DNA from 2 places in the Streptomyces sp. NPDC043176 genome. Region 2 is predicted to be linked to the other one. Evidence: riboswitches for the same ligand, from Rfam matches in the RefSeq annotation. Region 2 holds a riboswitch; the other holds the start of a gene.
What was found. Region 2 has a riboswitch for cobalamin ahead of AC067A_RS01275 (ribonucleoside-diphosphate reductase subunit alpha). Riboswitches for the same ligand answer to the same signal wherever they lie in the genome.

Region 1: linked by a shared signal. The riboswitch ahead of cobN (cobaltochelatase subunit CobN) and the one ahead of AC067A_RS01275 (ribonucleoside-diphosphate reductase subunit alpha) in region 2 are both predicted to bind cobalamin.

What each region holds. Positions count from the first base shown of each region.
Region 1 is NZ_JBWKCA010000006.1:395,471-400,410, forward strand. It holds gene AC067A_RS13200 (cobalamin biosynthesis protein CobG) at 1-1,175, opposite strand, end outside; cobalamin riboswitch at 1,252-1,387, shown strand; gene cobN (cobaltochelatase subunit CobN) at 1,462-4,940, shown strand, end outside.
Region 2 is NZ_JBWKCA010000001.1:275,053-279,992, reverse strand. It holds gene mctP (monocarboxylate uptake permease MctP) at 1-661, shown strand, start outside; gene AC067A_RS01280 (GNAT family N-acetyltransferase) at 737-1,237, shown strand; cobalamin riboswitch at 1,271-1,414, shown strand; gene AC067A_RS01275 (ribonucleoside-diphosphate reductase subunit alpha) at 1,547-3,925, shown strand; gene AC067A_RS01270 (ribonucleotide-diphosphate reductase subunit beta) at 3,925-4,938, shown strand.

The DNA.
Region 1 (4,940 bases), on a different contig from region 2:
CAGTCGCCGTACGGGTGCCCGCAGCGCCGCGCGCACCCGGAGAAGTGCACGGGCAGCGGGCCGGCGGGCGCGGCGAGGGCGTCCGCCCGTACGTCGGCCAGGGACTTGGCGCAGCCGGGCCGCCCGGTGCACGCGGTGACCCCGGCGCCGGGCGCGTCGGGGCGGGTGATGAGCCCGCACGCGTCCAGCGCCCGCAGCCGGTCCGCGCGGTCCGCACCGGCGGCGTCGGCGTGGGGCTCGGTGGTGGGTGCGGCCGTGGCGACGGCTCCGCGCCAGGGCGTGAGCCGGATCTCGCCGGCGGGCAGCAGGGCCCGCAGCTGGGCGGAGGTCAGCCGGCCGAGCGGCGCGAGGACGTAGACCGCGCCGTCCCGGAGTGCGCCGGGCGCGGGCGGCGGGGACGAGGGCAGCAGCGGTACGGGTACGGGCTCGGCCGCGATGCCCGCGCGGGCCAGGGCGCCGGCCACGTCCGGGAGGTGCCCGGCGGGCAGCTCGCGGGGGCGCCAGGCCCCGTTGCCGGCGGCGTCGGCGGCGTCGAGGAACGCGAGGGCGGCGGTGAGGGCGGCGCGGACGGCGTCGGCGGCCGCGAGCCGGAAGACCTGCCGCTCCGCCGGGCCGCCGTCGAGCCACAGAGTGACGGACTCGTCCTCGGCTGCGACCAAGGTCACATCCCCGCCGAGTCCGGTCACGTCTCCGCGCCCGTCGTCCAGGACGAACAGGAACCGTCCCGAAAGGGACGCGGCCCGGGGCGCGGCGCACAGGGCGGCGTCGAGCCCGCGCGCCCACAACTGCACGTCCGCGTGGCCGAGTCCGTCGAGTCCGGCGGTCGGCGAGGCGACGATGTTGCGGATGCGCTCGTGGGTGGGCGAGGGCAGCAGGCCCGCGTCGGCGAGCAGCTCCGCGAGCGCGGCCCCGCAGTCGTCCGCGAGGCCGCGGAGCTCCGCGTTGCCGCGCGAGGTGATGCTGATCCGCCCGTCGCCGAGCGACTCCGCCGCCCGCGCCAGGACCTCGGCCTGACGGTGCGTCAATCGACCTGCGGGCAGGCGCAGTCGGGCCAGCCGGCCGTCGTCGGCCGCGTGCAGGCGCAGTGCCCCGGGGCAGGCGTCGCCACGGTCCCGTATGCGAGGTTCGCCCGGTTCGGTAGCCGGGGGTGGGGTGGGCGGCATGGCGGCGAGCATACCCACGGGGCACCGGCCGACCACCGGGTGTGATCCGGCCGACTCCCCGGCACGCCCCGCCCCGCCGACCTCACGATCTACTATGCACACGGCATGGGGTCGCAGGACCCCGGGGAGGAAGCCCGGTGAGAATCCGGCGCGGTCCCGCCACTGTGAACCCGTACCAGCGATGGCACGGGTGAGTCAGGAACTCCCTTCCCCGAGCTCTCGGCTTCGCGCGAGCAAGGGGAGGCCAACCCACACGAACCCGGGGCGCGGACAACCCCGAGGAAGGCCTGAGCTCGCCATGCTTCTGCTGCTGTCGCACTCCGACACCGACCTGCTCAGCGCCCGCGCGGCGAACGCCGGCTCCGCCGGCCCGGTGGAGTACCGCTTCGCCAACCCCGCCCGCCTCCCCCTCGCCGACCTCCACGGCCTCCTCGACGACGCCGAACTCGTCGTCGTCCGCCTCCTCGGCGGGCTCCGCTCCTGGCAGGAGGGCCTCGACGCCATCCGCGCCACCGGAAAGCCCGTCGTCGTCCTCAGCGGCGAACAGGCCCCCGACGCCCAGCTGATGGAGGCCTCCACCGTCCCCGTCGGCGTCGCCACCGAGGCCCACGCCTACCTGGCGCACGGCGGCCCGGCGAACCTGGAGCAGCTGGCCCGCTTCCTCTCCGACACCGTCCTGCTCACCGGCCACGGCTTCGAGGCCCCGGCCGCCGCCCCCACCTGGGGCCCGCTGGAGCGCACCCCGAAGCGCACCGACGGCCCGACCGTCGCCGTGCTCTACTACCGCGCCCACCACATGAGCGGGAACACCGCCTTCGTCGGCGCCCTCTGCGACGCCGTCGAGGACGCCGGCGCCCAGGCGCTGCCGCTGTACGTGGCCTCCCTGCGCGCCCCCGAGGCGGAACTCGTCGAGACCCTGCGGTCCGCCGACGCGATCATCACGACCGTCCTCGCCGCCGGCGGCACGAAGCCCGCCGAGGCACAGGCCGGCGGCGACGAGGAGGCCTGGGACGCGGGCGCGCTCGCCGCCCTCGACGTGCCGATCCTCCAGGCGCTGTGCCTCACCGGCTCGCGGTCCGCCTGGGAGGAGAACGACGAAGGCCTCTCGCCGCTGGACGCCGCCAGCCAGGTCGCCGTGCCCGAGTTCGACGGCCGGCTCATCACCGTCCCCTTCTCCTTCAAGGAGATCGACGAGGACGGCCTGCCCGCGTACGTCGCCGACGCCGAGCGCGCCGCCCGCGTCGCCGGCATCGCCGTCCGGCACGCCCGGCTCCGCCACATCCCGAACGCCGAGAAGAAGCTGGCGCTCGTCCTCTCCGCCTACCCCACCAAGCACTCCCGCATCGGCAACGCGGTCGGCCTCGACACCCCCGCCTCCGCCGTCGCGCTCCTCCGCCGCCTGATCGCGGAGGGCTACGACTTCGGCCCCGCCGAAGAGCTCCCCGGCCTGGTCTCCGGCGACGGCGACGAGCTCATCTACGCCCTCATCGAGGCCGGCGGCCACGACCAGGACTGGCTCACCGAGGAGCAGCTCGCCCGCAACCCGGTCCGCATCCCGGCCGCCGACTACAAGCGCTGGTACGCGACCCTGCCCGCCGAACTCCGCGAGCAGGTCGAGGAGCACTGGGGCCCGGCGCCCGGCGAGATGTTCCTCGACCGCTCCCGCAACCCGGAGGGCGACATCGTCCTCGCCGCCCTGCGGCGCGGGAACCTCCTGATCCTCATCCAGCCGCCGCGCGGCTTCGGCGAGAACCCGATCGCGATCTACCACGACCCCGACCTCCCGCCGTCCCACCACTACCTGGCCGCCTACCGCTGGATCGCCGCCCGCGCCGAGGACGGCGGCTTCGGCGCCGACGCCATGGTCCACCTGGGCAAGCACGGCAACCTGGAGTGGCTGCCCGGCAAGAACGCCGGCCTGTCCGCCGCCTGCGGCCCCGACGCGGCCCTCGGCGACATCCCGCTGATCTACCCGTTCCTCGTCAACGACCCGGGCGAGGGCACCCAGGCCAAGCGGCGCGTCCACGCCACGCTCGTCGACCACCTGGTGCCGCCGATGGCCCGCGCCGACTCCTACGGCGACATCGCCCGCCTGGAGCAGCTCCTCGACGAGTACGCGCAGATCTCCTCCATGGACCCGGCGAAGCTGCCCGCCATCCGCGCCCAGATCTGGACCCTGATCCAGGCCGCCAAGCTCGACCACGACCTCGGCCTCGAAGAGCGCCCGGAGGACGACGGCTTCGACGACTTCCTGCTGCACGTCGACGGCTGGCTCTGCGAGGTCAAGGACGCCCAGATCCGCGACGGCCTCCACGTCCTCGGCGGCGCCCCCGAAGGCGAGGCCCGCGTCAACCTGGTCCTCTCCATCCTCCGCGCCCGCCAGATCTGGGGCGGCACCCAGGCCCTGCCCGGCCTGCGCGAGGCCCTCGGCCTCGACGAGTCCGCCGCCACCCGCACCACCGCCGACGAGGCCGAGGCCAAGGCCCGCGAGCTGGTCGAGGCAATGGAGAGCGCCGGCTGGTCGGCCGACGCCGTCGAGACCGTCGCCGCCGCGTACGGCCCGGAGGTCCGGTCCGTCCTGCGCTTCGCCTGCGACCAGGTCGTCCCGCGGCTCGCCGCCACCACCGACGAGCTGACGCACGCCGTACACGCCCTGAACGGCGGCTTCGTCCCCGCCGGGCCGTCCGGCTCCCCGCTCCGCGGCCTCGTCAACGTCCTGCCGACCGGCCGGAACTTCTACTCGGTCGACCCGAAGGCCGTGCCGTCCCGGCTCGCCTGGGAGACCGGCCAGGCCCTGGCCGACTCCCTCCTGGAGCGCTACCGCACCGACAACGGCGAATGGCCGACCTCCGTCGGCCTCTCCCTGTGGGGCACGAGCGCCATGCGCACCGCAGGCGACGACGTCGCCGAGGCACTCGCCCTGCTGGGCGTCCGCCCGCTGTGGGACGAGGCCTCCCGCCGCGTCAACGGCCTGGAGCCCATCCCGCTCGCCGAGCTCGGCCGCCCGCGCATCGACGTCACCCTGCGCATCTCCGGCTTCTTCCGCGACGCGTTCCCGCACGTCATCGGCCTCCTCGACGACGCCGTCCGGCTCGTCGCCGGCCTGGAAGACGAGTCCGCCGAGGACAACCACGTCCGCGCCCACGCGCAGGCCGACCTCGCCGAGCACGGCGACGAGCGCCGCGCCACCACCCGCATCTTCGGCTCCCGCCCCGGCACGTACGGCGCGGGCATCCTCCAGCTGATCGACTCGCGCGACTGGCGCACCGACGCGGACCTCGCCGAGGTGTACACGGTGTGGGGCGGGTACGCGTACGGCCGCGGGCTCGAAGGCCGCCCGGCCCGTGCCGAGATGGAGACCGCGTACAAGCGGATCGCGGTCGCCGCCAAGAACACCGACACCCGCGAGCACGACATCGCCGACTCCGACGACTACTTCCAGTACCACGGCGGCATGGTCGCGACCGTCCGCGCGCTCAAGGGCACCGCCCCCGAGGCCTACATCGGCGACTCCACCCGCCCCGAGACCGTCCGCACCCGCACCCTCGTCGAGGAGACCTCCCGCGTCTTCCGCGCCCGCGTGGTCAACCCCCGCTGGATCGAGGCCATGCGCCGCCACGGCTACAAGGGCGCCTTCGAGCTCGCGGCCACCGTCGACTACCTCTTCGGATACGACGCCACGACCGGCGTCGTCGCCGACTGGATGTACGACAAGCTCACCCAGGAGTACGTCCTCGACCCCGCCAACCAGGCCTTCCTCAAGGAAGCCAACCCCTG
Region 2 (4,940 bases):
CGGTCAGCTCGCCATCCCGCAGCTCTTCGAGACCATGTTCCCGGACTGGTTCGCGGGCGTCGCGTTCGCCGCGATCGGCATCGGCGCGCTCGTCCCGGCCGCCATCATGTCGATCGCCGCGGCCAACCTGTTCACCCGCAACATCTACAAGGACTTCATCAAGCCGGACGCGACCCCGGCCCAGGAGACCAAGGTCTCCAAGCTGGTCTCCCTCCTGGTGAAGGTCGGCGCGCTGGTCTTCGTCCTCACCATGGACAAGACGGTCGCGATCAACTTCCAGCTGCTGGGCGGCATCTGGATCCTGCAGACCTTCCCGGCGCTCGTCGGCGGCCTGTTCACCCGCTGGTTCCACCGCTGGGCGCTGCTCGCCGGCTGGGCCGTCGGCATGGTGTACGGCACGGCCGCCGCGTACGGCGTCGCCAGCCCGACCCAGAAGCACTTCGGCGGCTCCTCCGCCGAGATCCCGGGCATCGGCGAGATCGGCTACATCGGCCTCACCGCCTTCGTCCTCAACGTCCTCGTCACGGTCGTCCTCACCTTCGTCCTCCGGGCCGTCAAGGCCCCCGACGGCGTCGACGAGACCTCGCCCGAGGACTACACGGCGGACGCCGGCGACGCCGGTGTCCGCGAACTCCCCAAGGTCGGCGCCTCGGTGCACTGACCCACGGACGCGCACGTGAAGGGGCCCGGGAGAAATCCCGGGCCCCTTCACGTGCGACGGAGGCAGACTGGGCCCATGGACTTCACGATCAGGGCGGTACGGCCCGAGGAGTACGAAGAGCTCGGCGAGCTCACCGGACTGACCTATCTGAACGACGGGCTGCTGCTGCACGGAGAGGACGACTTCTATCTGGACGTGCTCCGCGACACGGCCCGGCGGGCTCGCGAGAGCGAGGTCCTCGTCGCCGTCGACGCGGAGGGCGGGATCGTCGGCGGGGTGACCTTCGCCCGCGGCGGCACCGCCTGGGCGGACATCGCCGTCGAAGGCGAGGCCGAGTTCCGGATGCTCGTGGTCGCGCCGGCGGCCCGCGGCAGGGGCGTCGGAGAGACACTCGTGCGCGTCTGCGTGGACCGGGCGCGGACCCTGCCGGGGTGCCGGCGGGTGGTGCTCTCCACGGACGCGAAGATGGTCTCCGCGCACCGGATCTACGACCGGCTCGGCTTCCTGCGGACCCCCGAGCGGGACTGGCAGCCGATCCCCGAACACACGCTGCTGACGTACGCGCTGGAGCTTTAGCCCCGCAACCGACACAACATGTGGGGGGTGCCGTCAGCGGCGCCCCCCACATGTATGCTCATCCTCGCTGTCGACGCAGGGGAATCCGGCGCGAATCCGGAACTGTCCCGCAACGGTGTGCTTCATGCGGTTTCGTACGGAGTGAGTCCGAGCACCTGCGGGCAGCGCGCCCGGTCCTTCCGTTCCGGGTGCCACTGACTTCCGGGCCTCGCGGAGTGGGCCGGTGGACACGGCGCGTCCGGCGATACGGGCGCCCCCTCGCCCGCCTTCCCCCGTCGCGGCCCCGGCCGAGCGAGGGAGAGCCCCCACGTGACCATCGCGCCCGCCGATCCGGCTTCGGCCGAGGCTTCCGCGGTCGAGAGCGACGGCCCCGGGACCGTACTGCTGCGGACCCTGACCGACCTCACCGCCGATCTCCCCGACACCGACCCCGGCAAGGTCGCCGCAGCCGCGCTGCGCGGCCGCAGCGCCGCGGCGGACGAGGCGGAGCTGCGCGAGCTGGCCACCGAGGCGGCCGCGGGCCTGATCGCCGAGGACCCGGCGTACTCCCGGCTCGCCGCCCGGCTCCTGACGATCACCATCGCCGACGAGGCGGCGGGCCAGGGCGCGGTCTCCTTCTCCGCCTCCGTCCGGGTCGGTCACCGCGAGGGCCTGATCGCCGACCGCACCGCCGACTTCGTCGCGCTGCACGCCGAGCGGCTCGACGCGACGATCGACCGGGCCGGCGACGACCGCTTCGGCTACTTCGGTCTGCGCACCCTCTACTCGCGCTACCTGCTGCGCCACCCGATCACCCGCAAGGTGATCGAGACGCCGCAGCACTTCATGCTGCGGGTGGCCTGCGGCCTGGCCGAGGACGACAGCGTCCGCGCGCTCGACGAGGTCGGCGCGCTGTACGGGCTGATGAGCCGCCTGGACTACCTGCCGTCCTCCCCCACGCTCTTCAACTCCGGTACCCGTCACCCGCAGATGTCCTCCTGCTACCTGCTCGACTCCCCGCAGGACGAGCTGGACTCCATCTACGACCGCTACCACCAGGTCGCGCGCCTCTCGAAGCACGCCGGCGGCATCGGGCTCTCCTACTCCCGCATCCGCGCCCGCGGTTCGCTGATCCGCGGCACCAACGGGCACTCCAACGGCATCGTGCCGTTCCTGAAGACCCTCGACGCCTCCGTCGCCGCCGTGAACCAGGGCGGCCGCCGCAAGGGCGCGGCCGCCGTCTACCTGGAGACCTGGCACGCGGACATCGAGGAGTTCCTGGAGCTCCGCGACAACACGGGCGAGGACCAGCGCCGTACGCACAACCTGAACCTGGCGCACTGGATCCCGGACGAGTTCATGCGCCGGGTCAACGCGGACGCCGACTGGTCGCTGTTCTCCCCGGCGGACGTGCCCGAGCTCGTCGACCTGTACGGCGAGGAGTTCGACGCCGCCTACCGCGCCGCCGAGGCCAAGGGCCTGGCCCGCAAGACGATGCCGGCCCGCGACCTGTACGGCCGGATGATGCGGACCCTGGCGCAGACCGGCAACGGCTGGATGACCTTCAAGGACGCCTCCAACCGGACGGCCAACCAGACCGCCGAGCCGGGCACGGTCGTCCACTCCTCGAACCTGTGCACCGAGATCATCGAGGTCACGAACGACGGCGAGACGGCCGTCTGCAACCTCGGCTCGGTGAACCTCGGTTCGTTCGTGGCCGGGGGCGACATCGACTGGGAGCGGCTCGACGCGACCGTCCGCACGGCCGTCACCTTCCTCGACCGGGTCGTCGACATCAACTTCTACCCGACCGAGCAGGCCGGGCGTTCCAACGCCCGCTGGCGTCCGGTCGGCCTGGGCGCGATGGGCCTCCAGGACGTCTTCTTCAAGCTGCGGATGCCGTTCGACTCCGCCGAGGCGCGCGCGCTGTCCACCCGGATCGCCGAGCGGATCATGCTGGCCGCGTACGAGGCCTCCGCGGACCTCGCCGAGCGCAGCGGCCCGCTCCCCGCCTGGGAGCAGACCCGCACGGCCCGCGGTGTGCTGCACCCGGACCACTACGACGTCGAGCTCAACTGGCCCGAGCGCTGGGCCGCGCTGCGCGAGCGGATCGCCGCCGTCGGCATGCGCAACAGCCTGCTCCTCGCGATCGCTCCGACCGCGACCATCGCCTCGATCGCGGGCGTGTACGAGTGCATCGAGCCGCAGGTCTCGAACCTCTTCAAGCGCGAGACGCTGTCCGGCGAGTTCCTCCAGGTCAACTCGTACCTGGTCGACGAGCTGAAGAAGCTCGGCGTGTGGGACGCCCAGACCCGGGACGCGCTCCGCGACGCCAGCGGTTCGGTCGCCGGCTTCACCTGGATCCCGGCCGAGGTGCGCGAGCTGTACCGCACGGCGTGGGAGATCCCGCAGCGCGGTCTGATCGACATGGCCGCCGCGCGCACCCCGTTCCTCGACCAGTCGCAGTCGCTGAACCTGTTCCTGGAGACGCCGACGATCGGCAAGCTGTCGTCGATGTACGCGTACGCCTGGAAGCAGGGGCTGAAGACGACGTACTACCTGCGTTCGCGCCCGGCGACCCGGATCGCCCGCGCCGCCCAGGCGTCGACGGCGGCCGCCGCCCCCATCCCCGTCCAGCAGGCGGTCTCCGACGCGGACGCCCTCGCCTGCTCCCTGGAAAACCCCGAGTCCTGCGAGGCCTGCCAGTAATGAGCACCACCGACAAGAACCTGCTCGACCCTGGCTTCGAGCTGACCCTCCGTCCGATGCGGTACCCGGACTTCTACGAGCGGTACCGGGACGCGATCAAGAACACCTGGACGGTGGAGGAGGTCGACCTGCACTCCGACGTCGCCGACCTCGCCAAGCTGACCCCGGCCGAGCAGCACATGATCGGCCGCCTGGTCGCGTTCTTCGCGACGGGCGACTCGATCGTCTCGAACAACCTGGTGCTGACGCTCTACAAGCACATCAACTCCCCGGAGGCGCGCCTGTACCTGTCGCGCCAGCTGTTCGAGGAGGCCGTGCACGTCCAGTTCTACCTGACGCTGCTCGACACCTACCTGCCCGACCCGGACGACCGCGCCGCCGCGTTCGACGCGGTCGAGGAGATCCCCTCCATCCGCGAGAAGGCCCAGTTCTGCTTCAAGTGGATGGACTCGGTCGAGAAGATCGAGCGCCTGGAGACGGCCGCCGACCGGCGCCGCTTCCTGCTGAACCTGATCTGCTTCGCGGCGTGCATCGAGGGCCTGTTCTTCTACGGCGCCTTCGCGTACGTGTACTGGTTCCGGTCCCGCGGTCTGCTGCACGGCCTGGCCACCGGCACCAACTGGGTCTTCCGCGACGAGACGATGCACATGAACTTCGCCTTCGAGGTCGTGGACACCGTCCGCAAGGAGGAGCCGGCGCTCTTCGACGACGAGCTCCGGCAGCAGGTCACCGACATGCTGAAGGAGGCCGTCGAGGCGGAGCTCCAGTTCGGCCGTGACCTGTGCGGCGACGGCCTGCCGGGCATGAACACCGAGTCGATGCGCGAGTACCTCCAGTGCGTCGCCGACCAGCGCCTCCAGCGCCTCGGCTTCCCCCCGGTGTACGGCTCCGAGAACCCGTTCGCGTTCATGGAGCTCCAAGGCGTCCAGGAACTCACCAACTTCTTCGAACGCCGCCCGTCCGCCTACCAGGTCGCCGTCGAGGGCTCGGTGGACCTGGACGAGGACTTCTGAGG